Regions from separate parts of the Exiguobacterium sp. s157 genome, predicted to be linked through region 1. Evidence: a T-box and tRNA genes for the amino acid it is inferred to sense, from the RefSeq annotation. Region 1 holds a T-box; the other holds one or more tRNA genes.
The links. A T-box is a leader RNA that pairs with one kind of tRNA and senses whether it is charged. The one in region 1 lies ahead of KNP67_RS01130 (valine--tRNA ligase), so its partner is inferred to be a tRNA-Val.

Region 1 (16,144 bases):
AACAAATGCATCCCATATCGCTTCATTCCATTTCCCCCTCTATTTCAAGTCAAATGAGACTTTTGAATTACTATCCGTTCCCACTGTAACTTTAGTATAATATGCATTGTACAGAAAATAACAATTATTTCAGGTTAAAAGTCTCTTTTTTCCTATCTTTAAATGAATTTTGAAAAGGAGGTCAATGCGTTGAACCGTTCCGAACAAGGTTTCACGCTCGTCGAAGTACTCGTCTCGATCGTCGTCGTCTCGATCCTGGCATTATCGCTCATGAATATCTTCTCCCAAAGCTTGCGAATCACCTCCTCGGATCTTGACCGGACCGTGGCGAACCAAGTCGCCCAAAACACGCTCAATACATTGAAGCGCCGGGCAGCCGAGACACGGGACCCGATCGATATCGCGGCGCTCCAACAGACACCGGCCAACGTCTGCGATTTATGTGACGTCACGATCAACGGGCGCGCCTTCGATGTGACCATCCTCTCTCCGGGCAATGAGCCGGCCGCTGACCTCGTCAACGTCGAGATTACCGTCGCCTCGGAGACGTTGCTCCAACCGATTACGTTGAAAGGAGTGGTGACGAATGCGACGCTTCAAGATAAATTCCCTGAGACGGACGTTCCGGAGCTTCCGTGACCGTGAGGACGGCGTCACGCTCGTCGAGTTGTTGCTCGCACTCATCATCTCTGCCATCTTCGCCGGCATCGTGATCACCGTCTTCTTGTCCGGCTCGCTCGGTTTCCGTCTGACGAACGATACGAGCTCGCTTCGAAGCGAGGCCGACTATTTGATCACGAGTGTCCTCCAAGACATCAACCGGACCGAGTTCGACGCCTTGACCGTCAACGGGGATACATATTCGTTCCACCGTCTCCATACCCCACGCATCTCGACGGAAGGGATCCTGTATCGTCAAGGCGATTATATAGAGGACGCCGTTCTCGAGCTCGACCCGTCGAGCTTTGTGACGAACAATCCTGACGTCATCGTTCAGTCCGTCGACATCGACCTCCGCGACGAAGTGACCGATCCAAGGCGCGGACGTGAGGCATATATCACTTCTGGATTGATTGAAATTCAAGTGACACTCGCCTCTCGTGAAGATACGACGCTCGTTAAAACATTCACGAGCACCATCCCGTTATGAAAAGAGGGAGTCAAATGAAACAAGATGAACGAGGCTACGTCCTCATCCTCGTCCTCGTGACGATGGCGGCACTCGCCGTCCTCTCGCTCGCAGCGATTCAAGTCAACTTGGCCACGAACAAGCAGACGAATCTCCGTGTCGATGAGACGCAACTCGATACCGACGTCAAAGGCGTGCTCGATGTGCTCGTCGCCGACCTCCGAGCGACGTTCCCGCTCCACGATGCGAATGTCGTCCAACCGTATATGGAGAACGAGCAATTGTTCCAGGCGAAAGTCGAGACTGTACTTAAACAGGATACGTTGTATGCAGGGACGCGCCAATCGGGCGATAACGATATCCGCTACTCAATCACCCGCTCGACAGCGGACCAGGCGAACGCCCCGTTCACGACGGTGCTCACGTTGACCGCGACCGGGACGACGAAAGCGAAGCCGGAACAGCCGATGCAAACGAGCTCGTATAGCCAAGAAGTGTATGTGACGGCGCTGCCGTCATTCCTCTATTACGTGCTCGGGTCGGACGACACGTTGACGGTCAATGGTCCACCGAAGATTGAAGGGAACTTGTTTGCGGGGACAAAGCTCGCACTCGAACGCGACGCGAAGTACCAACTGAAAGACCAAATCAACACGCTGAACAATAGCGCCTCGAGCCGGTTTTATCTCGATGGCCGCATTGACCTCGGAAACGGGGCGACGTGCGACGGCTGCGAGACGCCGAACTATTTCACGAATTCGACCACGCCTGGTGTGAACTATGAACCTGAGATTGGTCCGGTTGAGAGTACCTTTTCTCGCTTTAACTTGAATTACTCGGTCATCCAGTTCGCGAACCGACACCGTGCCACTGCCGGTAAATTGCCTTATACCAATTCACCGAAGCAAACGCTGTTTCAATCAACGTTAATCCCGACATCGACGATTTCACCCTTTCTCAAGCAAACTTACGTCGTCGATGGAGAGACAACGCCACGTGAACGGCCGACCGAGTTTATCGATTCCAGCCAGCTCAATTCGGTCCAAACGTTACAACTCGTCAATCTTCCAGTAGGTGTGACAGGTCCGATGGTCATCACCAAGTCGATTACGAACAGCACCGTCCCGCTTCTCTTAAACGGAGATGTCACCATCGACGCATTAGACACCATCACCATTAGCCGCCCACTAATCATTAATGGGGATTTGACGATTCGTGGGAAAGTCGCGTTCAATACGACCGTTTATACATTAGGAGACGCGTTCATTGATCGCGCGGATTTATTGCCGGTCGCTTCTGGTGCGAATGACAGTTCACTCGTCCTGCTCGCCGAAGGAAAAATTTTATTGAATCGAATCAATGAATTCCAGGACAGTTCTTCGACGCTCCAAGCATTTATGTACAGCGCTTCGACTGAACCGACTCGACTCTATTCTGTCGGCTCCATTGTCAACATGAAAGGCGGTCTGTATAGTAAAGGGCCGCTCGAAGTAAACACATTCCGCGGTTCGTTTAAATCATTACCGCAACAGGCGAATAAACAAGCTTATTTCGCTCCTGGGAATGTGATTGCCTCTCCAGACGTCGACGATTCACGTCTCGTCATGGAATATAATGAGGGTGTATTCCGCCAAATCGACACGCTCCCGGTCACAAACCAGCTCCAACTGTTCGTCGGTCAACAATTGAAGAAATGAAAAAGAGGCTGCTCTCACGAGTAGCCTCTTTTCTATGATTGAGATTAATAGAAATCGCCAGACGGATCTTTGGTTCCTGGGTTCGGATCCGTACCTGCTTTGACGCGGACGTAGAACGTTTGGCTGATGATTTTCGGACCTTCTCCTGCTTTAAATGATGCACTGACGTCCTCTGTGACCAGACCGATTTTCGCGATACCCGGCTTCAAGAGTGTCAATACGCCATCTTTTGCGGTCATGACATCCGTTCCTTCGAGGACAGTCAAACCGTAACCCGTCACGTTTGCCGTCTCCGGCCAGAATTTGACCGGATAGCTATATGGGCTGTCTGTCATGTAGAGAATGACGTTCGGTGTCGAGACTTTTTGTGGATACTCTTTCACGTTAATCAAGACAGGCATCGTCTGTCCGATATAATCCTTTAATTTCGCAACGACCGAAACGTTGCTCGTACTCCCATGCTCGGCTTGTACGGTAGCAGACGTGTTTTGACTTGAGAGAATTTTCAAGGCGGACGAATCAGCGTTCCATTTTACAGCAAGCGGATTGGCAAGAGCTTGTTTATCTTCCACCAATTGTTCCAATGTCAATAAAGTCTGTTGCTTAACCAATGTTCCTGCTTCATTTTTGTACACCCAAAGTTCTTGATCATTTGTAGTTAATGATAAATCCGGTAGTTTTACGACAACCTTCATATCATTTGATTTAACTTTTTGACCGTTCGCGTATTCATAAACGGCTTTCACAGTCGCCTCACCGGCATCCAACGCTTTTAACGTAACGCTTTGATTCGTTGAATTCGTTTGATTTACGAAACTGGACTTATCAATTTCCCATGTGAGTTTCGCATTTGGTGGAATCGCCGCTTTCACAGTCGCTAAGTTAGCTTCTACCGTTTTTGAATTCCCCAAATAAATCGTCGTTTCACTTGGAACGTTGATTTTCAGTTCTTCTACCGTCACCGTCGTTTTTGTGAAGCCACTCCCAGCATCAGTGAACGAACGATTATGTTTTTGCGCACCGCTCCCATTCCCAGAATGGTCAGCTTCCAACGAATAGGCATACCGTCCGTTTTCGAACGTATAACTACCCGGTTTTTCTGCAATCAATTTGACGGTGATGAGGTCAGAGAATGCTGCATTCTTATAATCATTACAAGATTCAAGTCCGGAGTTTTTCTTTCCACAGAGTACATTGATTGTTCCCGTTAAGAGACGTGTTTTAGGATCAAAATTTAAATTGTGAGCTGTTGAAGGAGTTACGACTGCAGATAATCCTTCTGGAATTGTCTCTTCAATTGTCACAGCCCATTCTACATACTTGTAAGAATTGATGTTCGGACCGTTTGTAAAATCAAGAATGTTATTCAATGACAAGTCATATGTCAAATCAAAACTGTCTCCTATGAGCACAGCTTCTGGTGTAACTGTTCGAATTGTCTCATCTTTAATATCCGTTTGAAAAACAATGCCCTGTTTGTTTCCATTACCGTTACCATTATTGCCGTTATTGTTCCCATTTCCTCTTCCGTTCCCGTTATTCGCAAACGTTGATGTATACGCGAACAACAATAAGACCATCCCTATTACTATGAGGAACCCGTACTTGGATCTTAGCTGCCTCTTCATCGTTGTGCCTCCAGTCGGTTTGTCATCACACTTCTTCAGTTAATTCATACCCCTTTTTCTTCCTGTTCACAAGCGGTTTTTTTCAAACTTTGGAAATAGGTTCTGACTTCACTGATAAAGTAGAGCGACCCGGTCACGACGAGCGTCTCAGATTTCGGTGCTTCGAACCACGCAGCCAACCACTCCTGCCAGTCCGCGTAACGGGCCCCGTCGGCAATCAGACTGTCTTTCGTTCGAGTACGCGGGAAATCGAACGTCGTCTCATAGACGTCCGCCACCGTCTGGAGCGACGCGACCATCGCCTCGCGGTCCTTATCAGCGAGAATGGCCGCGAGGACAGTCACGTCACGCTCGAGTTTCAGTTGTTCGACGAGTGCGGCGACGCCTTCCGCGTTATGTGCCCCGTCGAGCACGATACGTGGCTGTCTCGAGATGAGCTCATAGCGTCCCGGATGTTGCGCTGACTCGAGTCCCGCTCGAATCGCTTCTTTCTTCCACCCAAGATGTCGCGCGACGGCGACAGCACACGCTCCGTTATACGCTTGATGGTGTCCGGTCAATCCGATTGTCACCGGAGGCATCCCATCATACGTGACGACCGTGTCGGCCCCATCCTCTACGGATGAGACGAGCGGCGTGACGTCGTGAATCGGCGCGTCCATCGTCTCACCTTGTTGTTCGAGCAACTCAATCAACCGCTTCTCCGTCAAGCTATGGAACATCGGCACACCCGACTTCATGATACCGAACTTCTCGAGGGCAATCTCTTCGAGCGTGTCGCCGAGAATCCCTTGATGATCATGTCCAATCGACGTCACGATGGTCGCGAGCGGCTTCTGTAACACGTTCGTCGAGTCGAGACGTCCTCCGAGCCCGACTTCCCAAATGACGAGGTCAGGCTGTTGCTCATGGAAATAGAGCCACGCCATGACCGTCAGCAGTTCGAACTCCGTCAACGTCTCTGGTGACGAGTTCGCACAGTCACGGACTCTATTGGCGATGCGGATGAGGTCCTCTTCTCGAATCGGTTCCCCGTTCAACATGATCCGTTCCTCGAACTGGATGATGTATGGCGAGATGAACGTCCCGACGTTCAAGCCCTGTTTCGTCGCCATGGCCCGCAAGAAAGCGACCGTCGACCCTTTCCCGTTCGTCCCCGCCACGTGAATCGACGGCAATTCCTTGATTTGTAGCGCGTTCAGCATCCACTCGATTCGTTTCAGGCCCGGCTTAATCCCGAACCGCAGCTGCCCGTTCAGCCATTTTAATACGTCTAGTCTCGTCTCCATCTTCCATCACTCCTGTTTTCACACTTCCCTCTCATCTTACCAAAATTCGCGAAGCGCTATGCAAGGAATCGGCTGTGCTATACTCGAGGCGAAGAAGGGGGAATCACCATGACAACTAATTGGAACTTCGAGGCGACCTACCTCGATCTCCGTGACATCTTTTACGACCGGGGACCGGTCCATCCGGTCGATAAGCCCGAGCTCGTCCTTTGGAACGAAGCGCTCGCCGAGACACTCGGACTCGACGCCGAAGCACGTCAAGACGTCGCACTCTTTGCCGGTAATCGCCAGACGGAGACGTCGTTCTCACAAGCGTATGCCGGCCACCAGTTCGGCCATTTCACAATGCTCGGTGACGGACGAGCACTCGTGCTCGGGGAACATGTCGCCCCGAACGGAAAGCGTGTCGATGTTCAATTGAAAGGCTCAGGTCCGACCGAGTATTCGCGTGGAGGCGATGGACGGGCCGCCGTTGGACCGATGGTGCGCGAGTTCCTCATCAGTGAGGCGATGCACGCCCTCGGCATCCCGACGAACCGGGCGCTCGCCGTCGTCACGACCGGTGAGCCGATCATGCGCCAAGGACCGAAGCATGGTGCCATCTTGACGCGCGTCGCGGCAAGCCATTTGCGCGTCGGTACGTTCCAATATGCCGCTGCGGCCGGATCGATTGATGACGTCATCGCTCTCGCCGACTATGCGATTCAGCGCCACGACCCTGATCTTGAAGGACAGCCGAATCGCTATGAACAGTTCCTCGGCCGCGTCATCACCCGCCAAGCGAAGCTCATCGCGGATTGGCAACTCGTCGGATTCATCCACGGCGTCATGAACACGGATAACACGTTCATCAGCGGTGAAGGTCTTGATTACGGACCATGTGCATTCATGGATACGTATCACCCGAACACCGTCTTCAGCTCCATCGACCGCGAGGGACGCTACGCCTATGCGAATCAGCCGTATATCGGGTCGTGGAACTTGGCCCGCCTCGCCGAGACGCTGTTGCCGCTCCTCGCTGACACGCAAGAAACCGCCGTCGATATCGCCAATAAACTGTTGAACGACTACACGGAAACGTATAAAGAAGCATACTTTACTGGCCTCGCCCATAAAATCGGGCTCTACGTCCGAAAAGATGGCGACGATGAACTGACAGACGAGTTGCTCCGACTCATGATGGAGTCTGAGGCTGACTTCACGAACACGTTCCGCGCGCTCACACTCGGCGACACAAATTCGCTTGCCTTTGCTAAGCAAGATGATGGCAAGGCGTGGCTGTCCGCTTGGCAAAAACGCCTCGGAGAGCAAGGTCTTCCTGATGAGGACGTCATCCGGCTCATGCGTCAGCATAACCCGGCCGTCATTCCTCGCAACCATCACGTCGAGGCCGCCCTCACAGCAGCCGAGCGCGGCGACTTCGGTCCGACGCAAGTACTGCTCGACGTATTGCGGAAGCCTTACGATTATGAAGCCGACTATGGACGCTATGTCTCACCAGGACCACCACGGACGTATCCGTATCAGACGTTTTGTGGCACGTGAACCATTCTGCTTCGGCAGGATGGTTTTTTTGGAACCTTTTTCATTTTCGAGCGTAAAGTGGATAACATCACTTTTAGGAGGTTCAACATGCTTCTACTCACTTCACTCATTGCGTTAGGGTTTGCCTGCTTGATGTCAATCGAGCTATTGCAAGGACCATTCATAGATGACTGGGCCTGGCTAATGCCTGCCTTTTTCTTTGCTGTTTCCTTTTCCACCTTGATGAGACATTTGAATAACCTTGAATGGAATGAATCGAAATGAAGATGACTATCTTGCTCATGGCAATCATCGTCTTATCCACGTCCTATCTCGTCTACAGTTTTTATCTGTCATTTACGGGTCAGCCGATTCAGCCGCAAGTAACTGGACTCGCAATCGGCGTCCTGCTCACGTCCTCGTATTTCGTGACAACCGGTCGTCTTCCGTTTTGGACAGAACCGGAGGAAGAAGACGTATGAAGGTTCTTTATTCCGTCTTGGTAGGATTCGGAAGCATCCTTTATGTCGTCTATGCCATGCACCTATTCCGCATTGGTTATCCTCAACCGCTCCTCTTGCATGTTTTGTTTGCCGCCACTGTATTTGGCATAATCTACATCGAACGCAAACGAAACCCCGAACATCGATGACGATGCTCGGGGTTGTTCTTTTCTATAGACTCATAGTCCGAAATGAATCATGTCCTTCTTGTCTACTTGGGCTTGTGTGATTTTGGAAATAAGTCGATTCAGTTGTTCCGACTCATGCGTGTACATCATCGCTTTGACGACTTGATAGAACAGCGCCAGTGACTCATATGGAATGAGCGTGATCCCGCATTCGTCTAATCCGAATCCAGGACGGTCATAGGAGTGGAAATACGTGCGCATCTCGTTCAGCTCCTCGATAAACTCATCCACCCACTCCCCATCCACCGAGACACAATCGAAGTGTTCAGGTGTATACGTATCATATGATGATTGACGATTTGTTGAATCCAATACACCGAATTCGTGCGTGTATGGCATGGCCATCCCTCCCTGTAAAAATATGTACACTTTAAATACCTTCATCGACTTAACCAAGTTTCGACCTACGTTCCTAACACGCATTCTCAATGAGAGTCTATGTAACGAATGGCAATGTATAATTATTTTCTTAGTCCGTTAAATCCCAAAATGAACCAAGTCTTTGCCTTCGCGTTCGGCTTGAATGATGAGACTCGCCAAATCGCTCAACTCTTCTGAACGATGGAATACACGTGACTGCGTGACGATGTCATAAAACATCGATAACGATTCGTTTGGGATGAGGGTAATTCCGTAATAATCCAGCCCGAGATCAGGACGATGATACGAATGAAAATAGGTCCGCATAATCGAGCACGCTTCCATAAGCTCTTGGATAAAATCATCATCAACCTCAGTGTAGCCATTATAATCTGGATTACGTGTAGGTGCTTTCAATGTTCGTTCCCATAAATCAAATTCGTGCACTGGCAAATTAGAACTCATCCTTTCGCCTGCTTCAATTTATTCTTTAATTGGAAAATCCACCGACCACGCCTCCGGTAGCGAGTCCGAAAGGTCGAGCAACACCTCTTCCGACACATTGCCCGTCACGACGATGAGCTTGCCCTGGTCTACGTAAAACAAGCCGTTCCCTTCCGGTTGATTCAAGCGATACCGCTCATTCGAAACGTCACGCCGTTCAATCAATTCTCCGTCAGCCACACTGAAAGCATCGGTCACTAAAATCGTGATGCATTGCGTCTCATCATACAACGTCCACATCTCCACCGGCCGCTCGAGCTGACTCATCTCGAAGTTGTCGACAAACAGCTCTTCTTCAGGCAAGTCCAACCCGTGTCGGACTTTTTCGGCCGCCTCGGGAATCGTAAAGTTTTGAATCCCGTGCAACCCCCACTCCTCGTCCCGTGAATAGTTGAATACGCCGAACGAATCGTCGCGGTTTGGTAACTTAATGGCAATGAGCCCGAGATCATCGATGACGGTTTCATAGATTACACCGTCTCTCGCTGGTCGCTCGGACGTACCATCTGTATATTGAAGTGTGTATTGGGCCGTGACCGCATCAACTAGTCGAACGGTCCCTTTTGGCACGTCCTCAATCATCGAGCCGAACACTTCTTTGTCCGTCGTTACGGGAATATCCTTGGAAGACGTCTCTTCTGCACTTTCATTAATTGTCACTCCTGATTCCGTCGGTTCGATCGGTTCAGCTCGTTCCGCCACACACCCACTCAGTCCCATAACTGCCAAACTTAACATCATTCCGATTCGTCTCATGTCACACCACCTTTATATCGTCTCCTCTCCTAAATTCCACCAAACGACAAAAAAACCTTCTTCGGAGAACAAGTCTCCAAAGAAGGTTGATTCATTATTTACGCAACTCTTCCAAACGGGCGCGGACTGCGTCACGTTTGTCGAGGTAGTCTTTCTCTTTCGCCTTCTCTTCGTCGATGACGTGAGCCGGTGCCTTGCCAGTGAAGCCTGGGTTGCCGAGTTTCTTCTGAACGCGCTCGACTTCCTTCTCGTACTTCGCCACTTCTTTTTCAAGACGGGCGATTTCTTCCTCAAAGTTGATGAGGTCAGCGAGTGGGATGAACAGTTCCGCACCCGTCATGATGGCTGACATCGACTTATCAGGAGCCGTCAAGCCACGTCCGATTTCGAGCTCGGTCGCGTTCGTGAACTTGCCGATTGTCGTTTCGTTCGCGCTCAAGTAATCTTGTGTCGCCTCATCCGACGTCGAGATGAAGAGCTGAATCGGTTTCGACATTGGGGCGTTCACTTCCGAACGGATGTTACGGACCGAACGGATGACGTTCATGACCGCTTCGAACGCTGGTACCGAGTCCGCGAAGTGGAGCTCGTCGCGGCGTGTCGGGTAGCTCGCACGGACAATCGAGTCGCCTTCGTGCGGCAAGTGCTGCCAGATTTCCTCTGTGAGGAACGGCATGAACGGATGCATGAGACGCATGATTGAGTCGAGCGTGTACGCGAGCACTGAACGCGTCGTCGCTTTCGCAGCCTCGTCCTCACCGTAGAGCGTGAGTTTCGCCATCTCGATGTACCAGTTACAGAACTCTTCCCAGATGAAGTTGTACAAGTAACGGCCGGCTTCGCCGAACTCATACTTGTCGACGAGACGTGTCACTTGGTCGATTGTGTCGTTCAAGCGAGTGAGAATCCACTTGTCAGCGAGCGTCTTCTCACCTGACAAATCGATCTCCTCATACTTCATGCCGTCCATGTTCATAAGGGCGAAACGGCTCGCGTTCCAAATCTTGTTCGCGAAGTTCCATGTCGATTCGATTTTCTCCCAATAGAAACGAAGGTCGTTCCCTGGTGTCGATCCCGTAAGGAGGAACCAGCGGAGCGAGTCCGCGCCGTATTGGTCGATGACTTCCATCGGGTCGACGCCGTTACCGAGCGACTTCGACATCTTGCGGCCTTCCGAGTCGCGGATGAGACCGTGGATGAGCACGTCGTTGAACGGCTGCTTCCCAGTGAACTCGAGCGATTGGAAAATCATGCGAGATACCCAGAAGAAGATGATGTCGTAACCCGTGACGAGCGCGCTCGTCGGGAAGTAACGTTTGAAGTCTGCCGAGTCCGTATCCGGCCAGCCCATCGTCGAGAACGGCCAAAGCGCTGACGAGAACCATGTGTCGAGCACGTCTTCATCTTGATGCCAGTTCTCACTGTCCGCCGGTGCTTCTTTACCTACATAAATCTCACCTGTCTCATTGTGGTACCAAGCCGGGATGCGGTGACCCCACCAGAGTTGGCGGCTGATACACCAATCACGGATGTTCTCCATCCAACGGAGGTATGTGCCTTCGAACCGCTCTGGGACGAAGTTGACTTTCGTATCGTCATGTCCTTGCGCTTCGAGCGCTGCTTTCGCGAGCGGCTCCATGTCGACGAACCACTGTTTCGAAAGATAAGGCTCGATGACTGCGCCTGAACGTTCCGAGTGACCGACCGAGTGCGTGTGTGGCTCAATCTTGACGAGCGTGCCGTCTGCTTCTAGGTCTTTGACGAGTTGCTTGCGGCATTCGAAACGGTCGAGCCCTTCGTACTTGCCAGCATTCTCGTTCATCTTGCCGCCTTCGTCCATGACGAGGATGCGCGGGAGCTCGTGGCGGTTCCCGATCTCGAAGTCGTTCGGGTCGTGCGCCGGTGTGATCTTGACGCAACCTGTACCGAACTCCATGTCGACGTAGTCGTCAGCGACGATCGGAATCTCGCGGTTCATGACCGGAAGCATGATCGTCTTGCCGACGAGGTGCGCGTAACGCTCATCTTTCGGGTTAACGGCAACGGCCGTATCGCCGAGCATCGTCTCCGGACGCGTCGTCGCGATCTCGATGTGGCCTGAGCCATCAGCGAGCGGGTATTTCATGTGATAGAACGCGCCTTCGACTTCTTGATAGATTACTTCGATATCCGAAACGGCCGTCTTTTGCGCCGGGTCCCAGTTGACGATATATTCGCCGCGGTAAATCAAGCCTTTCTCATAGAGGCGGACGAACACTTCCTGGACCGCTTTCGAGAGTCCTTCGTCGAGCGTGAAGCGCTCACGTGAGTAGTCGAGACCGAGGCCAAGTTTTGACCATTGGGCACGGATCGTATCGGCGTACTCGTCTTTCCATTCCCACGTCTTCTCGAGGAACTTCTCGCGTCCGAGGTCATAGCGCATAATGCCGTCCTCACGGAGCTTCTGTTCGACTTTCGCTTGTGTCGCGATCCCGGCGTGGTCCATCCCTGGGAGCCAGAGGACGTCATATCCTTGCATGCGCTTGAGGCGCGTCAATAAGTCTTGGAGCGTCGTGTCCCACGCGTGTCCGAGGTGAAGTTTCCCTGTTACGTTCGGTGGCGGGATGACAATCGTGTACGGCTGTTTTGAATCGTCCTCGTCTGCTTTGAATACGTCGTTCTCTAACCAGTAGTCATACCATTTCGCTTCCGTCGCACTTGGATCGTACTTCGTCGGCATGGTGATTTCGTTTGTCTCGTTGGCCATATGCCCAACCTCCTCTAATGATGTGGACAAAAAAACGGCTACTCTCGTCCTTAACGCTAAGGACGAAAGAAGCCGTATCTTCCGCGGTACCACCTTAGTTCGCCACATGTGGCGCCCTCAAAATCGAATAACGGTCGATGGACCGGACCTTCCTACTTCGTTCAAAAGGTCAGCTCCGAGGCGACTTCCGCACCATCCCTCGCGGCCTCACACCAAGCGGCCGCGTCTCTGAAAAAGGATGTTGATTGCGTACTATTCCTCATCGTAGCTTTTGTTCGTATCTGTTAAACAATTGTAGCGACAGAAGCTGTTTCCGTCAAGATTACAATGAAAACTCTTGTTGCAGCTCTTTGAACGTCGCGTCGACCGCTGTGAGCGTCAAGTCGATATCTTCGTCCGTGTGAACGGTCGAGAGGAACAATCCTTCGAACTGTGACGGTGGCAAGAACACGCCGCGCGCCGCCATCTTCTGATAGTAAGCGCGGAACAAGTCGAGGTTCGCCGTCTTCGCCTTCTCGAAGTTCGTCACTTTCTCATTCGTGAAGAAGAATCCGAACATCGAGCCGGCCCGGTTCGTGTCGTGCGGGATGTTATACTTCTCGGCCGCTTTCGTATAGCCTTCAGCGAGACGGTCCGCTTTGCGTTCGAACTCGGCGTAGTGCTCAGGCTTGAGTTGCGATAACGTCGTGTAGCCGGCGATCATCGCGAGCGGGTTCCCTGAGAGCGTCCCTGCCTGGTAAATCGGTCCTTGTGGCGCGATTTGTTCCATAATCTCGCGTTTCCCGCCATAGGCACCGACCGGAAGGCCGCCGCCGATGACTTTCCCGAGGCACGTCAAGTCCGGCGTCACGCCGAAGTAGCCTTGGGCACAGTTATAGCCGACCCGGAATCCGGTCATGACCTCGTCAAAGATGAGGAGCGAGCCGTATTGTTCCGTGATCTCGCGGAGTCCTTCGAGGAAGCCAGGTTGCGGTGGCACGAAGCCCATGTTACCGGCCGCCGGTTCGACGATGACACCAGCGATATCGTCGCCGAACTTCTCGAAGGCGATGCGGAGAGCATCCAAATCGTTATATGGCACCGTGAGCGTCTGGCTCGCCAAGTCTTTCGGTACGCCCGGCGAGTCCGGGAGACCGAGCGTCGCGACGCCCGAACCGGCCTTGATGAGGAGCGAGTCGCCATGACCGTGGTAGCAGCCTTCGAACTTCAAGATTTTCGTCTTGCCCGTGTAACCGCGTGCGAGGCGGAGTGCCGCCATCGTCGCTTCCGTACCCGAGTTGACCATGCGCACCATCTCGATCGATGGGACGCGCTCGATGACGAGCTCGGCCATTTTCGTTTCGAGCTCGGTCGGTGTCCCGAACGTCCAGCCTTTCTCAGCTTGCTCTTGAATCGCCTTCGTGACGACAGGGTCGCGGTGGCCGAGGATGAGTGGTCCCCATGAGAGGACGTAATCGATATATTCGTTGCCATCGATATCGTAGACGCGTGAGCCTTCACCGCGTTCAGCGAAGATTGGCGTCATGCCGACTGATTTATAGGCACGGACCGGGCTGTTCACCCCGCCCGGCATGAGCGGACGTGCTTGTTCGAACGCCGCTTCTGAGCGTGTTTGTTTGTAGGTCATGCGTAGTCTCCTTCCAAATAGCGACAGACGTCTTTTGCGAAATATGTGACGATGAGGTCCGCACCGGCCCGTTTGAAGCCGACCATCGTCTCCATGACGATGCGTTGCTCATCGACCCAGTCGTTCAAAGCAGCCGCTTTGACCATGGCGTACTCTCCGCTCACGTTATACGCCACGATCGGCATATCGAGCGAGTCGCGCATGTCACGGATGATGTCCATGAACGCGAGCGCCGGTTTGACGATCATGAAATCGGCGCCTTGCTCGACGTCCGATTGTGATTCGCGGAACGCTTCACGGCGGTTGGCCGGGTCCATCTGATAGCCTTTGCGGTCGCCTTCACCAGGTGCCGATTGCGCTGCGTCACGGAACGGTCCGTAGTACGCCGATGCGTACTTGACGCCGTAACTCATGATCGGGATATGGTTGAAACCGTTTTGGTCGAGTCCTTCACGGATCGCGGCGACGAAGCCGTCCATCATCGAGCTCGGCGCGATGATGTCAGCGCCTGCTTGCGCTTGCGTGATGGCCGTCTGGACGTGAAGTGGTAGCGACGCGTCGTTATCGACGTCACCGTTCTTCACGATGCCACAGTGGCCTGTCGACGTATATTCGCACAGGCATGTGTCGGCGATGACCGTGAGCTGTGGTGCCCACGCTTTCACTTTACGGATCGCTTCTTGGACGATGCCGTGGTCATGATACGCTTCCGTACCTTCCGGGTCTTTATGTTCAGGTACGCCGAACAAGAGCACCGATTGAATACCGAGGTCGACGATCTCGTTGATCTCGTCCTCGAGACGGTCGAGCGAGAAGTTGAAGACGCCCGGCATCGAGCTGACTTCGCGTTTAATGTCTGTCCCTTCGATGATGAAGAGCGGGTAAATCAAATCTTCTTTCCGAACATGATTTTCACGTACGAGTGCACGCATTGACTTCGATGAACGAAGACGACGATGACGGTCAAACTGGTTCATGAAAAATCCTCCCCTATACACTGTATTAATGCATCCATAGTATAACACTCAGGCACTCGGACCGGTAACGTCGACACTTCCCGGACGGCGCGCTCGGTCACTTCACCGATGGCGTACCACGTCCCGTGGAAATGGTCGAGATATGGCGTGAGCGCCCGGACGGCGGACGGGCTGAGCACGAGGAGCGCTTCGATTCCTTCGAGCGCCTCGACTTCCGTCTCTGTCAGTTCACGGCCAATCGTCTCATAGACGACCCAGTCGTGGACGTTTTCGAGTTGCGTCATGTGCGCCGTGTTCGCCAAGTCGCCCCGGGCGAACAAGACGACCTCGTCTGACTTTACGACAGTTGCAAGGTCATGGAACAACGCCTCGCCCGTAAACGTCTCCGGCATGAGCGCGACGGTGAATCCAACGGCCTCGAGTGCTTGTTTCGTTTTCTCGCCGACGGCCGCGACTTTGACGTCACGTGGGACGTCACAAAGCGCCGGTACCGCTGTCTGGCTCGTCACGACGAGCCAATCGAATCGGCTGATCGGCATCTGGTTGTGCGTCAATCTCGTCTCGATGAGCGGGACGTGATGAACGGAAAGACCGCTCGCGGTGAGCCGGGCTCGCTGCGAAGCGGTCAGTCGTTTTGTCCCTGTGTACCAGACGTCACGCATTGACCGAGGCGAGAATTTCGCGCCCGCCGCGTCCGAGCAGGTCGTCTGCTACGTCTTTCCCGAGTGCGACCGCGTCTGACGACGTCTTCGTCACGCGGAGCACTTCTTTGCCGTCGACCGAGGCGATGAGGCCTGTGAGTGTCACGTCGTCGCCATCAACCGTCGCATAACCGCCGACCGGTACGTGGCAGCTGCCTTCAATCGCCTTGAGGAACGTCCGCTCGGCCGTCGCAGCTTTCGCCGTCACGTCGTCATGGAGCAATTGTAGAATTGCCGTCACTTCAGCGTCGTCCTTCCGGCTTTCGATGGCAAGTACACCTTGTCCGACGGCTGGGACCATCATGTCGGCGTCAAGCGCTTCGAAGTCGACGCGGTCCGTCCAACCCATGCGCTCGAGCCCGGCTTTAGCGAGCAAGATGGCGTTGAAGTTTTCTGTCTCGAGTTTTTTGAGGCGCGTGTCGATGTTCCCGCGAATCCATTGAATGTCGAAGTCCGGGCGAGCGGCGAGCATTTGGGCACCGCGGCGCAGTGAGCTCGTCCCGATGACGGCACCT
Region 2 (16,144 bases), on a different contig from region 1:
ACTTGGCACCTTATATCTTGTTCGACTCGATCAAATCGAATCAATTCCGAGGCGATCAAATCAACGAGCCGCTCTGGGCGATGCTCGCCGACATCATTCCGCACTATCAGCGTGAATATGGGATTGATGGAGCTCGCATCGACATGGGGCACGCCTTGCCGGTCGATTTGGCGCAACGGATTCTACAGCAACCGCGTGAACTCGACGCCAACTTCAGCTTCATCGCTGAAGAATTGATTGAAATCGGTGCGTGGGCGGCGAAAGAAGCGGGCTATAACATGATTATCGGGTACGGGTTCTATAAAGAGCCACGCTTTGATACACATGAGACGCACCAGTTCGTATATGACTCGCGCTTCTTACCGTTACCGGTGTTTGCGGCCGGAGAAACGGCAGACACGCGCCGTATCGCGACACGAGATGGGGGACGGCAGGCGAGTCGCTTGCTCGCCGTCTTGAACGGCTTCGTACCGAACGGCATCCCGATGACGAACTCTGGACTCGAACTGTATGAGACACAGCCGATGAACACCGGGCTCGACTGCCGACCGGAAGAAGCGTATCAACTCTTCCCGACCGATCCGTACTTTGGAAAGCTTGCTTTCTTCGATGCGTACCAGTTCCATTGGGATCATCCGGAGCGAGACGAGATGATCGAACTGATGCATCAAGTGGCCGAGGTGCGTCGTCGTTGGTTGGACGTCCTCGTCAACCCGAGTCATTTCGAACCGCTCGCCATGGCACATATGGATGCCCCGTTCATCGGCCTCGCTTGGTTGCGTCCGGATACGAACGAGACGCTTCTCGTCGTGGCCAATACGGATATGCACCAACCGTTGCAAGGGAAAGTCCCGCTCGACGGGGTGCGACGCCGCAACTGGAACGCGAGCCGTTTCGCCGAGATGGTGTACTCACCGACGTCATGGCCGTACGCCGAGCATTCGTTCGATGAGAATTGGGACCTGTGGGTCGATTTGAAGCCGGGCGAAGTGAAGATTTATGAGATGAAATGAGCAAATGCCCCGAACCGGATACCGATTCGGGGCATGTTCGTTACATCGTCTTCTTCATATAGTAAATAACAAACTCATCGAGTGGCATCGGTTTCGCATAGCGATAGCCTTGCATCGAATCACAGCCGATTTTCCGTAAGAAATTCTCTTGATACTCGGTCTCGACACCTTCAGCGACGAGTGCCATCCCTAGTTGCCGGGCCATCGCGACGATGGTCGCGGTGACGGTCTGATACTCCCGGTTTTCTTCGAGTTGCATCGTGAACTCGCGCGGGATTTTCAGCTCATCGATTGGATAGCGGACGAGGTAGGCGAGCGAGCTGTAGCCGGTACCGAAATCGTCGATCGACAGTTTGATGCCAAGCGCCTTCAACTCGAGAATCCGTGTCAACACGCGGTCGGATTGATGGGCCGCGACCGTCTCGGTCAACTCGAAGTTAAGTCGGCCAGGTTCAATCGGGAACCGTTCGAATAACGTCGTCAAATATTCGATTAAGTGCTCATCGAACAGTTGGCGGACGGATAGGTTGACCGATAGTTTTGGTAAATCGATATCGCCTTGCTCGAATGCGTACATCAATTGGAATGTTTCATGAATCATCCAGCGGCCGAGATCATGGATATGCCCCGTCTCTTCGGCAATCGGGATGAACTGGCTTGGCGGGATGAAGACGCCATCTCGTTGCCAACGCATGAGCGCCTCGGCCCCGATGATGGCTTTCGTCGAAGCGTCAACTTGAGGCTGAAGATAAAGTGAGATCTCGCCTTTCTCGAGGGCGGTATCAAGCCCTTCCATCAACAGTTTGCGCTCTTCTTTGTGGGCCCGTAATTCAGGAGCGAAAAAAACGGTCTCGTTGCGTCCTTTGTCCTTCGCCTTATACATGGCAAGGTCGGCGTTCGACAGCAAATGCTTGAGCGTCGAACCGTGTTCAGGATAGCGGACGATACCGATGGACGCGTGAATCTCGACGAGCGTCCCGCCCATGAAGTACGGCGGACGATAGACGGAGCGCCGTAACCGTTCGACGAGCATCTCATCGTCGTCATGCTCGGCGACAACGATGAATTCGTCACCACCGAGCCGGCCCGCATACTCGTTCGGCAACAAGGCGCCCCGCAGACGTTTACCGATATGTTGCAACAACTCGTCACCCATATGATGGCCGAACTGGTCGTTAATTTCTTTAAAACCGTCGAGGTCGGAGAACATGAGCGAGAACGGACGTCCTTCCGCGATCAGCCGTTCAATCTGTTCTTGCAGGGCGTAGCGGTTATGAAGCCCGGTTAGACTGTCATGGTTCGCTTGATAATAAATCTGTTCTTGTTGGACGATCATTTGCGTGATGTCCTTGACGATCGCATAGATGCCTTCGACTTCGCCGTCGATAATCATTGGAATATTCATCAACTGCCACACCCGTTTCGCCCCGTCTTCGGTGACGACATCGACGTCGAGCGTCCGGGGGCGACCGTTCGTTAAATCGTGCAATACGGTCGCATAGGCGGACCGGTCTTTTTGTTCGATGATATCTAATATGTTGGAACCGATGAGTGTCTCTGTGTCATGACCGAGCACCGAGCTGCCGGCCTCGTTTACGGACAACACTTCACCGTGAAGGTCGAACAAGAAAATCGGTTCGGCATGATAGGCGAACAGGGACCGATACTGTTGCTCCCGAATTTCAAGCTCATGTGCTTTCGTCGTCACTGCGACTTCGAGGTCGGTGTTGACGGTATGTAAACGGTGGCTGATCAAGGCATTTTGCTTGGCGACGACGAACTGACGAATGAGCAGCAACAAGACGGCGTTCGCCGTCATCGAATCGAGCACGGATGTACCGAGCAACCGATCGGAGGCGAGCATGAACAGCATGACGATTGCGCTATAGACGACGTAGTCGAACACGGAGTCATAGACGAGGGCATCTTCTCTCGATTCATCGAACACGTAGCTGATTGAAATGATAAAGATGCTACTCACTTGAAGCAGGTGCACCAACTCATGGCCGATGCCGTTGAAGATGAGCAATTGGTTCAAAATCGAGGCAGTCGTGAAGCCGAGAATGCCGATCAACAAGAACACACGGAACGTTTGGCCGACCGAGGTGATGCGATTCAAGTACAGGAAGCCGAGCATCATGTAGAGACTAATCAACACCATCTGTTCTTCAAACCCGTTCAAATGAGCCGCATAACGTGCTCCGTCGTTCGAATAAACGAACAGATGCAACGCCCCAATCAACAGGAAGCTGAACAAGGCGAAAATGTCGAACGTTCGCAGTTTCAATGTCCGAATTTCAATCGATTGCGTGATGACAATCAGCGACATAATCAAATAAAAAAAGTTCTGAATGAACGGCATATGGTTGATTGTTGTCGATGCGCCAAAATGGTGTCCGACCAAATAAGCGATGAAGCAGACATTGCCGGCGCTAATCAGTAAATGTATGTAGCGTCGCATCCCTTGATTTTGAAACACGGCCGTCGCGCTAAAGACGGTCGCGATGAGAGTGACCGCCGTGAAATAGACGAACAAACTTGTCTCCCTCAAGGCGTAAGGGGTGAACAGAATCAATAAAAGTCCGAGAAAAAAGGTCCCGACGAGCAAAGCGGGGACTGTTTGGCGCAACGAGTGGTTGGTCAACTCATGCACCTCCTTCTGTATATGTCTAAGAGGCTCACCATTATTATCGGATTGTTCATGCGTTTGTTACACAAAAAAATCGACAGCAAGTTGCTGTCGATTAAAGTGTATACGAATGTTCTTTGAAGTTACCGACGACCGAATCGATTTCAGAGACGGTGATGAACGCTTCTGAATCAATCTCGGAGACGATTTGACGCAGTTTTGGAATCTCGTTATTCTGGACGACGACATACAACATCTTCTTCGAGTCGTTCGAGTAACCGCCGGTCGCGTCCATAATCGTGACGCCGCGTTTCAAGTTCTGCTTGATGACGAGGTTGATTTCATCGGCTTTCTTACAGATGATGAAACACTGCTTTTGCGCCGAGAAGAACCGGTGAATCGTCAACAACGTCCGCGACCGGACGAAACTGAGGACGAGCGCATACATGACCGCTTTAATGTCGAACGTGATGAACACGAGGATATAGACGATGAGATCTTGTGTCAAAAAGATTTTCGGGAGTGATAAGTTCCGGTTGTTCGTATAAATGACTTTCCCGAGAATGTCGAGTCCTCCGGTCGAAGCGCCTGCGAATAACAGCAAGGCGAGTCCGAGCCCAGAGACGATTCCGCTGAACACCGAGGCGACGAGCGGGTCATCGAGCGGGGTCGGTGGGATGAGCACGGGTAGCGTGTCAATCAAGATGGATGACAAGACGACGACAAGCCCGGTCATAAGGATAAACCGTTTTCCGAGATATTTAATTCCGACGATGAAGAGTGGGATGTTCAAGACGAGTTGCGTGAACCCGATTGGCGTGTTGAACAATTCATTGACGATCAACGTGATCCCGACGATGCCCCCCGTCCCGATTTCATTTGGTTTGAGCAGTAGTCCGACAAAAATGGATTGTAAAATCGTTCCGGCGATGAGGAACAAGGTCGTTTCGACGGCGATCCGTTTTCTAGTTTTTGCGTACATAGATCATGGCTAGGTGCCATACGCCCCCCTTTGACATAAACTCATTCAAGCGTACTCCGACGATGTCGGAATTTCAAGGGACGATTGATTACAATTCATTATGGAAGCGGTCGATATCACTTGCGAGCTGTTCATGAACGTAATCGATGACTTGAGCGTCATCGAATAAGCCGAGCGGAGCGTCATCCGGAATCGCATCGAATGGGGATACGAAGTAGAGGACGGCGGCGACGAGGGCGTGCTGTTTGTCTGGCTGCATCTCGAACTGGTCGTTATAGAGGGCGCGCAACATATTGAGCAACTGTTTCATTTGGAAGTAGAGCGTCAGTTCTTCTTCCCGTTCGATATTGCTAATCTCGTTCGAAGCGACGTCGACCGTCACTTTAGCGAGAGCGAGTTCGCCTTGGACCAAGAGGTCACCTAATGTTTCATTGTCGGTATAGTCCTCGGTCGCGCTCGTTAAAAAGTGTGTGTACGTTGTTTTCCAATCTGACATGTATATTCCTCCTTCTGTCTTCATCTACTAATATGCCCGTTTTTGCGATTTGGTTGCAACTTTTCCGAAAATTTAAGAAAATAGAAATAAGTGAAAAAGGAGGAACTGTACATATGTCTACTGTAACCATGCCGACTGAGGCAGAATTTGCCCGCTACGCTGAGCTTGCCGTCAAAAAAGGCGTCAACATTCAGCCGGGCCAACAGCTCGAAGTCCGAGCTGATATTAGCCAAGCACCGCTCGTCCGTCAAATCGTGAAAGCAGCTTACGCAGCTGGCGCGAAACAAGTATATGTCAACTGGAGCGACGAAGAGACGACGAAAGTCCGTTACTTCAACGCCCCGGCGGATGCTTTCAAAGAATACCCGGAATGGCTCAAGGCCCGCTTTGAGCAATTGGCCGAAGAGAAGACGGCGTTCCTATCGATCGTCAGCGACGACCCGGACGCACTGAACGGCGTTGAGTCGTCACGCATCGCGGACTCGAACCGTGCTGCCGGCGTGGCGCTCGCGAAATGGCGCAAATATGTCATGAGCGACAATGTCAGCTGGTCAATCGTCGCTGGCGCTTCGGAAGCATGGGCGAAGAAAGTCTTCCCAGACCGTGAAGACGCTGTACCGGCCCTTTGGAAAGCGATTTTCGAAGCGACGCGAATGGACCAACCGGATGTCGTTGCGGCGTGGGATACGCACGACACATCGCTCCGTGAACGAGCGACATTACTCACGAATAAGAAGTATGCGAAGCTCCACTACAAGGCACCGGGCACGGAATTGACGATCGGCTTGCCGAAGAAGCACGTCTTCCTTGGCGGCGGCGGTCCGAACATCGACGGCGTCGATTTCATCGCCAACATGCCGACCGAAGAAGTGTTCACGCTCGCTGATAAAGATTCGGTCGAAGGACACGTCTCGAGCACGAAACCGCTCAGCTACAGCGGCAACTTGATTGATGGGTTCACGCTTTGGTTCGAAGGCGGGAAAGTCGTGAAGGCGGAAGCGAAACAAGGCCAACAGGCACTCGATGAGTTGTTGAACCTCGATGAAGGGGCGCGTCGTATCGGAGAAGTTGCGCTCGTGCCGGACGACTCACCAATCTCGAACTCGGGTCTCCTTTTCTATAACACGTTATTCGACGAGAACGCATCATGCCACTTGGCGCTCGGACGCGCCTACTCGACATGTCTCGAAGGCGGACCACAAATGTCAGCTGAAGAGCTCGCCGAGAACGGTGCGAACGACTCGATGACACACGTCGACTTCATGATTGGCTCGGCCGAGATGAACATCGACGGTGAACTCGAAGACGGTTCACGCGAAGCCATCATGCGTGACGGCAACTGGGTCATTTAATCAAGCAAGAGACGAATCCCTTCGTGGAATTCGTCTCTTTTTTATGTCAATTCATAGAGGAAGGCGAGGGCATTCGGTAGCCGACGCCGCCACGCGATTTCATTATGGACGGCACCGGGCTCGACTTCATAGCGGAAGGCAATCCCTGTTCGCGCGACAGTCTCGACGAGTTTCGCGTTCGTATAGAGGTAATCCTCGGGCGTGATCGGTCCGCTCGTCTCGTTCGTCCCGATGTCCATATAGAGGCGCGCCGTCACATCGGCCTGCTTCACATCCCGAATGAGGGAGTCGAGATTGGCCCAAGCGGCTGTCGAGAGCGAGCCGACGCGCCGGATGGACGGATAGGCCGTCATCATATAGAGCGAGATGACCCCGCCCATCGAGCTGCCCATCACGCCGACGTCGTCCGGGTCGGTCGCGTAGCGTTCATCAATCCACGGCTTCAAATCTTTCATGAGCCAGTCGGCGTAAGCCCGACCTCTCCCGCCGAGCGTGGGCCGTGTCTTGGCGAGTTCCGGCCCGATTCGGCGATATAGCATCTCATCCTCATAAAACGAATACTCATCGTAGCGGTCGAGCCAGTCCGGGGCACTCGCGATGGCGACGACCATGAGCGGCAATTGCAAGTCCTCGATGTGGCGGTCGATTGACCAACCTTCGCCGATCGTGGCGGTCTTGCCGTCGAACACGTTTTGACCGTCGTGCATATAGAGGACCGGGATTCGTTCGTCAGCCGACACGAAGTCGGGACGATAGACACGGACAATCCGCTTCCGGCCACGTATGGCCTCGGTCGGTAAGGTGAAGCTGAATTGGTCGAGCATATAAAGCGCTCCTTTCGCAGTCAACTGGTTTTAGTTTGCCGGGTGTGGACGAGAAATGCAATCGCGACACTTGACTACCTACCGTTCGTTAGGTAAAGTGATAATGAAGAAAGGGGTCGATGACGGATGAATACGAAACAACGAATCGAGCTGGCGGCACGGCGGCGCTTTGCGCTTGAAGGGTATGAAGGACTATCATTAGCGGCACTCGCCGAGGATGTTGGCATTAAGAAAGCGTCGCTATACGCCCATATCGAAGGAAAAGAGCAATTGTTCAAACAAGTCGTCGAGGACATGGCAGATCGTTACGATCGCGTCTGGCGAGAAGCGCGGGACGCCACTGAGGGCGCGGCACCGCTCGAACGGATCGAGGCCATCGTCGAGACGTTGATTCGCTTCTTTGAAGAAGAGGAGACATGGATGCTGACGAAGCGGATGTTGCTCGTCCCGCCTCCTGAATTGCGATTGTTCATCGAGACGACGCTCGGGTCGGTCGAGACGGACTTGCAAGCGTTTGAGAAAGAACAGTTTCGATTGGCGATGGAGCAAGGGGCGTTACCCGAACAGTCGCTCGAGGACGTTTACGATGCCTACTATTGTTTTCTCGACGGCGCGCTCATCTCACTCTTCACGCTCGAGACGAATCGCGTCAAGCGGCAACAGGCCGCATTCACCATCTATAAGAAAGGAGTCGGATGGACATGAAACAAGATCAAATGGCCTGGGTTTGGCTCATTCTAGCCGGCCTGCTTGAAATCGTCTGGGCCACGACGATGAAACTGTCGAACGGCTTCACGGTGCTCGGTCCGAGCACCGTGACCGTTCTCTTATTAGTTGTGAGCTTTGGGTTGTTGGCGATGTCGTTCCGGACGTTACCGGCCGGGACCGGTTATGCAGTGTTCACCGGCATCGGGGCCGTCGGAACGGTCATCGTCGGTGCAGTCTTGTTCGATGAGGCGCTGACCGGCATGAAGCTCGTCTTTATCGCGACGCTCCTCATCGGTGTGATTGGACTGAAACAAGTGACAGGAGGAGAATCGGCATGAGTTGGGTATTTTTGATTGGCGCGGGTCTTGCCGAGATGATGGCGGTCTTTTGGATGGGAAAATCGAAAGGCTATCAGATTGTTAAATGGTCGATCTTGTCCGTCGGAACGTTTGCCTTAAGTTTTTATTTGTTGTCGCGCTCGCTCGAGACGCTCCCGCTCGGGCTGGCATATTCGATTTGGGTCGGGATTGGGGCGGCCGGCGGCGTCGTGCTCGGCATGCTGTATTTGAACGAATCGCGGGACCGGTGGCGTATCTTCTTCTTATTGCTTATTATCGGGAGTGTCATCGGATTAAAAGTTGTCGCGTGATCAGGATTAGCTTCGAATAAAAACGGGAATTAAATAGTTCAGACTGTGAACGAAAGGGGCGGGGACGATGAGTCATATCAAACTGCAATCCGAGCGTCTACGACTCGAACCTTACACGATTGCTGATTTTTATTTCGTGAAATCGCTACTCCAAGATCCGCGCGTGATGCGTTTCATTAGCCCGGATGGAAAGCCATATACGGATGAACAGACGATCGAATGGTTCGAGCGCCAGTTGGCCCGCTATCAGACGGGTCGTCAAACCGGGTTGCTCAAATTGATGTCGCATGAAAATGACGAGCCAATCGGTCATGCCGGCACGTTGCTCCATGAACTCGACGGCACGATTGAACTTGAAGTCGGATATTGGTTGGCGCCGAAGCATTGGCATATGGGCTACGGACGCGAGGCAGCGGCTCGTCTCATGCGTCATGCGTTCGAAGAAGGTGAGAAAGAGATCATTTCCTTGATTCATCCGGATAACGTCCCATCGCAACGGGTCGCGAAAGCGAACGGACTGCATTGGGATCGGGATACCGAATATCAAGGCATGCTCGTCTCGGTATATGCCGGTGATTTAGAACGGTTGTGCCGCCATATGAAACGGGAAGAAATGACGCGTTAAAAAAAAGTAAAAAAAGTTTTAAAAAACAGTTGCCAAGGCATTAGTTTCTTGATATATTAATAGTGTCCTTAAGAGAGGACACGACCTGATTCTGTAGCTCAGCTGGGAGAGCGCTACCTTGACAGGGTAGAGGTCGCTGGTTCGAGCCCAGTCAGAATCACTTGGGTGCCAAACCCGATGCGAAACCCATAGGAACGTGGGTTTCCGCGACGCCACTTCTTGCGAGAAGTGGCTTTTTTTTTGTTTTTCTTTCAATTGACAGCCTACATAAACAGTTGGTATATTCCTCTCAATACATACAGAAACGGGGAATTATACGATGGTCTTAACCGGAACAATCGTCAACGCGGCGTTGATCGTGATTGGCACATTACTTGGACTCTTGTTTCACCGCATCCCCGAACGAATGAAAGAGACGGTCACCGCAGCCATCGGTCTCGCCGTCGTCTTGCTTGGCGTTCAAATGGGGATGAAAAGTGAGAACTTTTTAATCGTCATCGGCAGTCTCGTCATCGGGGCTGCACTCGGCGAATGGTGGAAGCTCGATGAGAAGTTGAACGAGGTCGGCTATCAATTGGAACGCCGCCTCGGGGGCAAGAGTAAGTCAAGTATCGCCGAAGGCTTCATCACGGCGACGCTCATCTTCGTCATTGGTGCGATGGCTGTCATCGGCGCGCTCGACAGCGGATTGCGCGGGGATCATGACGTCCTCTATACGAAAGGATTGATTGACGGTTTCACGGCACTCGTCCTCAGCTCGACGCTCGGCATCGGGGTCATGTTCTCGGCCGTCCCGGTACTCTTATACCAAGGAGCAATCGCCTTGCTCGCCATTCAAATCATGAAGTTCATCCCGGAGTCGCTCATGGATGACTTTATTTTAGAGATGACGGCGACCGGTGGTGTCATGATTGTCGCGATTGGGTTGAACTTGGTCGGCATCACGCGGATTCGTGTCGCGAACTTATTGCCGGGAATCTTGATGGTCGCGGTCATCGTCTCGATTTTACATATCGTCCAATAAAAAAATCCGAGAGACGCGATGCGTTTCTCGGATTTTTTCAATTCTTCGGTTGTTCGACTTCTTCTCTCGCACTTTCGCGAAGGGCAGAAGCCATGACGTCTGCTAAATCGCGCGAGCGGAGCACACCGACACCGCGGTCGGTCGGACCGTCTGGCGCGGCCACGTCCGCAATCAAGTCGTTCGTCGGCCGTGTCTCGTGAAGCAACAGTTCAGCCGATCCTTTCATCGCCTGGGCGACGATTTGGCGCGCCGTCGCTTCATCGAAACCGGCATCGGTCAAGACGGGCGTCATCGAACCGACGATTTCATAAAAGAAAGCGGGGCTGCATCCGGCGGCAGCCATGAAGGCGGACATCTTCTTCGCATCCGTCACGGCCGTCCGTCCGACGCGTTCAAACAGCGCCGTCGCGGTCTCACGGACCGTATCATCGGTCTCTGGGCCGAACCAGAGTCCGGTCATCCCGCTCCGATAAGCGACTGGGGTATTCGGCATCGCGCAGACGGCAGGGAGACCTGACGCCTCTTCAATCTCGCTCGGTTCGATATGAGCTGCTACGGAGACGAGGAGCGGTGTGCTCCACGTTTTAGATTGCACGTAAGGAATGACCCCGTCCGGTTGCATCGCGAGGACGACGATGTCATACGCGTTGACATCTTCCTCGTCGACGATTTGCACGCCGAGCTCGGCCTGTAACGCTGTCAAACGGGTCCGGTCACTCCGGTTCGTCATCGTGATTTGTTCAGGCGACACACCAGAGGCAAGCCATCCGCGTACGAGTGACTCACTCATCGATCCTGCACCTACCATTAAAATATTCATTCTCGTCACCTCTTCATATAGATTCGGTCGTATATATACATGTTGCTTATCATAACAAATGACGCAACAAATAGCGCCCATCGTGCTCAAATTGTAAAACAAAGGAAAAAAAGATGAGCGGTTTGTCATTTGATTGTCGCATGCGCCATAGATGACAAGCTGGCCCGGGCAAGCTATTATGGCAGTAATCAAACTGGAGGCGATGAGAGTGAAACGAGTGTTAGTGCGGGGGATTCAAGGGTATCAACGGTTCATCTCGCCGTTGAAACCGCCGACTTGCCGTTTTTATCCGACGTGTTCGCACTATGGAATCGAGGCGATTGAAAAGCATGGTGCCCTTAAAGGTGGGTATTTGACGACTCGCCGCTTAATGCGGTGCCAACCGTTCCATTCGGGCGGACTCGACTACGTGCCGGATGAATTTGATTGGCGCGCCCCTTTACAACGTGAAAAACCCCCTTCTCAGCGAGACGTCTAATCGGCGGCTCGCTGTTTTAGATACAGCTTAAAAATCAAATCGTTGTTTTATTACAATACTTTTGACAATCTTCTAAGTATTCTGAAAAAATAGAGGTGTACGATTACATAAGGGGAAGGGGAATTCAATATGAGTCAATCGTTCAGTGAACTCATCGGTACGATTTCGAACTTTGTGTGGGGACCACCGTTATTGATTTTGCTTGTGGGGACAGGCATCTACTTGACGGTACGGCTCGGGGGACTTCAAGTCACGAAGTTGCCGTACGCATTGAAGCTCGCGTTTTCTAAAAATCAAGACAAAACATCGAAAGGGGATATCAGTCACTTCCAAGCGCTCATGACGGCGCTCGCAGCAACCGTCGGTACGGGGAATATCGTCGGGGTTGCGACCGCGGTCGTGCTCGGTGGACCGGGGGCGATCGTCTGGATGTGGGTATCCGGATTTTTCGGTATGGCGACGAAATACGCCGAAGCCGTGCTCGCCGTTAAATATCGGGTGACCGATGAACGCGGACAAATGGCCGGGGGGCCGATGTATTACTTAGAACGTGGCTTGAAGCAACGTTGGCTCGCCGTCGCATTCGCAGGATTCGCCTCGCTCGCGGCATTTGGGATTGGGAACGGGGTGCAGACGAACTCGGTCGCGATGGCGCTCAAGACGACCTTTGACGTGCCGTTGTATGTCTCTGGTATCTTGATTATGATTTTCACAGGCGCGGTCATCTTGGGCGGTGTCAAATCAATCGGTCGCGTCGTCAGTTACTTCGTACCAGTCATGATCGTCTTTTATCTCGGCAGCGGATTGTTGATTATGGTGATGAACTACACGCTCATTCCGGATGCCATCGCCCTCATCTTCAGCAGCACGTTCAGTGCCGAAGCAATCGGTGGCGGAGCCATCGGGGCCGCCATTCGTTACGGTGTGGCGCGCGGCGTCTTCTCGAACGAGGCAGGTCTCGGTTCGGCGCCGATTGCCGCAGCGGCTGCTAAAACGGATATGCCGGGACGTCAGGCGCTCGTCTCGATGACGCAAGTGTTTCTCGATACGCTCATCGTCTGTTCTGTCACGGGAATCACGCTCGTCATGGGCGGTCAAATCGGTTCGGGCCTCGAGGGGGTCGAATTGACGACGGCGACGTTCGAGCAATTCCTTGGACCGGCCGGCGGTTATATCGTGACGATTGGACTGGTCATGTTCGCCTACTCGACGGTGCTCGGGTGGTCATACTACGGGGAACGGTCGATTCATTACTTGTTCGGTCAAAAATCGATTCTTCCTTATCGGATTGCGTTCGTTCTCGTGGCCGGTCTCGGTGCGATGACGACGAACCTCAACTTGGTTTGGGCGCTCTCGGACGTGTTCAACGGTTTGATGGCCATCCCGAACTTGATTGGCTTACTGTTCTTGTCGGGTGTCGTCATTGCTGAAACGAAGCGATTCAATCAACAGCTCGAACTCGAAAATCGAAATCGAAAAGCTTCTTAAACCAATACGCCACCATCCTTACGGGGACGGTGGCGTATTGCGTTTGCGAACCTCTTCGAGCCGTGCTTGTTGAAGATGGTCGAACACTTTCGTGATGAAACCGACCATGATGCCGACACCCGTGATGACATAGCCGATCGTGAACACTTTGCCGATATCGGTCGTCGGGACAAAATCCCCATAGCCGATTGTCGTGAGTGTGACGATACTGAAATACAGGGCATCGAGCCAACGCATGTCTTCGAAGCGTGAGTAGAACAGTGTCCCGGAGAGGATGGTCAGGAAGGCGAGACTGAACAAGACTTGAAACTCCGCATCCTTCAAGCCACGCCAAATCCCGCGGAACATGCGCCGGAACGTCAAGATGAAAGATAGCATTTCATTTCCTCCTTTCCCTATAGGTTTGTTCGCTAGCAACAGGGGAACATCCTTTATAGCAAAACTGGAGAGGATGATCATGATGACACGACTGATTCCAAAAGAAGAAGGGCTCGATCATAGCCTGGCGTTCCTACGGGAAGGATACTTATACGTCCCGAACCGTCGGAAGAGCTTTCAATCCACTCTGTTTGAAACACGCTTGCTCGGCGAACGCGTCATCTGTCTCGGAGGCGGCGAGGCGGCAGCCTTGTTTTATGACGCGGACAAGTTCGTGCGCAAAGATGCGGCACCGAAACGGTTGCTGAAAACACTATTCGGTGAGGATGGTGTGCAGACGTTAGACGGCTCGGCCCATACACATCGCAAACAGATGTTCATGGCGCTCATGTTCCCACAAAATATCAAGCGGTTAACGAAGCTGGTCAGCCGGGAGTGGGAACGGGCGCTCGACGCGGCAGCTGACGAGACGGTGCTCTATGACACGGCGCAAGAAGTTCTCATGCGGGCCGTCTGTGAATGGGCCGGGGTCCCGCTCCATGAAAGCGAAGTAGCGCGTCGGACGGACGAGATGAAATTGTTATTTGAATCTGGGACTGCCCTCGGACCAAAACATGTTCGGGGGCGAGCGGCCCGCTCCTCGGCCGAGGCGTGGGTGCGTGGCATGGTCGAAGAAGTGCGGACGAACCGGCTTCTCCCAAACGAACAAACGGCGTTATACGAATTTTCTTGGCATCGGGATGAAGCGGGTCATCTGCTTCCGGCCGACGTCGTTGCTGTCGAAGTAATCAATATATTGCGCCCGACCGTGGCTGTCTCGATTTATGTGTTGTTCACTGTATTGGCGCTCCACCAATTTCCGGAAGCGCGGGACCGATTGGCGCGTGGTGAGACCGAACCGACATGGTTCGTCCAAGAAGTGAGACGCTTTTATCCATTTTTCCCCGTGACCGCTGCGAGGGTCAAGCAAGATTTCGAGTGGAACGGATTTACGTTCGAAGAAGGGACGCTCGTCTTGCTCGATTTATATGGGACGAATCATGACCCTTCCTTGTGGACGGAACCGGATACATTCAACCCCGATCGGTTCAAAGACTGGACGGAAAGTCCGTTCACGTTCATTCCGCAAGGCGGCGGGGATGTCGATTTCGGACACCGCTGTGCGGGGGAGCACGTGACGATTGCAATCATGCGCGAGACGATCGACGTGTTCCTAACACGTTACCGTTACGAGGTGCCTCCGCAAGACCTCAGTTATAGCTTTGTCGACTTTCCGAGTTTACCGAAGAGCCGTTTCGTGCTGAATCAAATTCGAAAGAACAAATAAATGAGTCGCCCGCGGGCGACTCATTTCGTGTGTAACGCTAGCCGTTTTGTAATCGGTTGAATCGTGATATTCGTATCGACCATTCGATTATCACGTTTCGGTTCATCAGTCTGTTCGATTTGCCACGACGTATCATGTGACTCTTTGAGCGCCATCGCGATGTCATACAGAGAGTGACTCGAATTGCCGTTCAATTGGTACAGCCCGGGCCCTCGCTTCGTCAAAATCTCGAACAAGGCATCGGCCGTGTCTTCCAAAAACGAGCAAGACGGGTACCAGTGAGCGCTCGCGACGATGACGCCATGTCGTTTCATCTCGTTCTCGAAATAATCCATCATGTTATTCGAACCGGCACGATGCCCGATTTGCCAACCGAGCCGTACGATTTGGGCACCAGGATTGGTCCGGGCAATCGTCTCTTCGCAGGCCCGCTTATAGGCCCCGTATTCATCGGTCGCGTCAGGAGGCATGTCCGGTGTGATTGGCCCTGTCACGTTGTCAGAGAACACCGAGACGGTGCTCGTGAAGAGAAATGGAATCTTATATTCTCCGCATAGCCGAGCTAGCGTGTCGGCCCATTCGACGGCACCCATCCCGATATGAAGAAAGTAGTTCGGACGCACCGATTCGATGAAACGTCGCATCTCGGCCTCATCTGTGGTCGATACTTTCGTTCGGTCCCAGGCCACGGGCTCGATGCCATGCCGCGTTAACGTCTCGGCGACGACAGGGGCGACGGTCCCGTTCATACCTGTTAAAATTGCTTTCATCATGCATTCCTCCCTTTTGTTTCTATCATCCCACACTTCATGAACTGACAAACCCTTTGTGGACAGCTTTATGCTAGACTGTTGAGTGGAGGCGATAATGATGAATATTCGAAAAGCGACACCGGACGATCAGTTGCAGATTGCACCGCTCGTCTATACGGCGATTCATGAAATCGCCTATTCATTGACCGGCACATCCGATCAAGAGCACATGCTCGTTCGACTCGCGATGTGGATTGGTCAGCCTGGCAACCGCTTGAGCTACGAGAACATATGGGTGGCCGAATCCGATGCGACGATTGCAGGCATCCTGATTGCGTATCATGGCGAGCAGGCGGCAATGCTCGATGAACCGATTAAAGCTTGGCTCCGGACAAACGGTCAGTCTGACGAGTTGGATGTCGAAACGGAAGGCGACGTCCTGTATATCGACTCGGTCGCCGTCGACGCGACGTTCGGCGGACGCGGGATTGGGACGGGCTTGATTCAACAGGCGATTGCTCATGCGCGTGCCATGAACATTCCTCGCGTCACGCTCAACGTCGATCAGACGAACCCGGCAGCAGGTCGATTGTATGAAC

Region 2: it has a tRNA-Val gene. The T-box ahead of KNP67_RS01130 (valine--tRNA ligase) is inferred to sense a tRNA for this amino acid. The anticodon was not compared.

Annotation. Positions count from the first base shown of each region.
Region 1 is NZ_JACSLQ010000001.1:208,700-224,843, reverse strand. Features, by position in the region: gene KNP67_RS01190 (G5 domain-containing protein) at 1-26, opposite strand, end outside; gene KNP67_RS01185 (prepilin-type N-terminal cleavage/methylation domain-containing protein) at 190-639, shown strand; gene KNP67_RS01180 (PilW family protein) at 587-1,150, shown strand; gene KNP67_RS01175 (hypothetical protein) at 1,165-2,826, shown strand; gene KNP67_RS01170 (hypothetical protein) at 2,871-4,454, opposite strand; gene KNP67_RS01165 (bifunctional folylpolyglutamate synthase/dihydrofolate synthase) at 4,499-5,743, opposite strand; gene KNP67_RS01160 (protein adenylyltransferase SelO) at 5,852-7,288, shown strand; gene KNP67_RS01155 (hypothetical protein) at 7,376-7,552, shown strand; gene KNP67_RS01150 (hypothetical protein) at 7,549-7,749, shown strand; gene KNP67_RS01145 (hypothetical protein) at 7,950-8,297, opposite strand; gene KNP67_RS01140 (hypothetical protein) at 8,436-8,783, opposite strand; gene KNP67_RS01135 (hypothetical protein) at 8,802-9,578, opposite strand; gene KNP67_RS01130 (valine--tRNA ligase) at 9,673-12,324, opposite strand; T-box leader at 12,380-12,599, opposite strand; gene hemL (glutamate-1-semialdehyde 2,1-aminomutase) at 12,647-13,951, opposite strand; gene hemB (porphobilinogen synthase) at 13,948-14,928, opposite strand; gene KNP67_RS01115 (uroporphyrinogen-III synthase) at 14,925-15,590, opposite strand; gene hemC (hydroxymethylbilane synthase) at 15,583-16,144, opposite strand, start outside.
Region 2 is NZ_JACSLQ010000006.1:120,673-136,816, reverse strand. Features, by position in the region: gene KNP67_RS12255 (alpha-amylase family protein) at 1-1,013, shown strand, start outside; gene KNP67_RS12250 (putative bifunctional diguanylate cyclase/phosphodiesterase) at 1,054-3,657, opposite strand; gene KNP67_RS12245 (YitT family protein) at 3,758-4,624, opposite strand; gene KNP67_RS12240 (YkvA family protein) at 4,713-5,120, opposite strand; gene KNP67_RS12235 (aminopeptidase) at 5,234-6,472, shown strand; gene KNP67_RS12230 (alpha/beta hydrolase) at 6,514-7,296, opposite strand; gene KNP67_RS12225 (TetR/AcrR family transcriptional regulator) at 7,423-8,001, shown strand; gene KNP67_RS12220 (DMT family transporter) at 8,013-8,342, shown strand; gene KNP67_RS12215 (DMT family transporter) at 8,339-8,653, shown strand; gene KNP67_RS12210 (GNAT family N-acetyltransferase) at 8,721-9,278, shown strand; tRNA gene KNP67_RS12205 (tRNA-Val) at 9,366-9,438, shown strand; gene KNP67_RS12200 (DUF554 domain-containing protein) at 9,598-10,302, shown strand; gene KNP67_RS12195 (pyrroline-5-carboxylate reductase family protein) at 10,340-11,122, opposite strand; gene yidD (membrane protein insertion efficiency factor YidD) at 11,325-11,600, shown strand; gene KNP67_RS12185 (alanine/glycine:cation symporter family protein) at 11,730-13,088, shown strand; gene KNP67_RS12180 (potassium channel family protein) at 13,107-13,466, opposite strand; gene cypC (CYP152 family fatty-acid peroxygenase CypC) at 13,546-14,793, shown strand; gene KNP67_RS12170 (sugar nucleotide-binding protein) at 14,814-15,563, opposite strand; gene KNP67_RS12165 (GNAT family N-acetyltransferase) at 15,664-16,144, shown strand, end outside.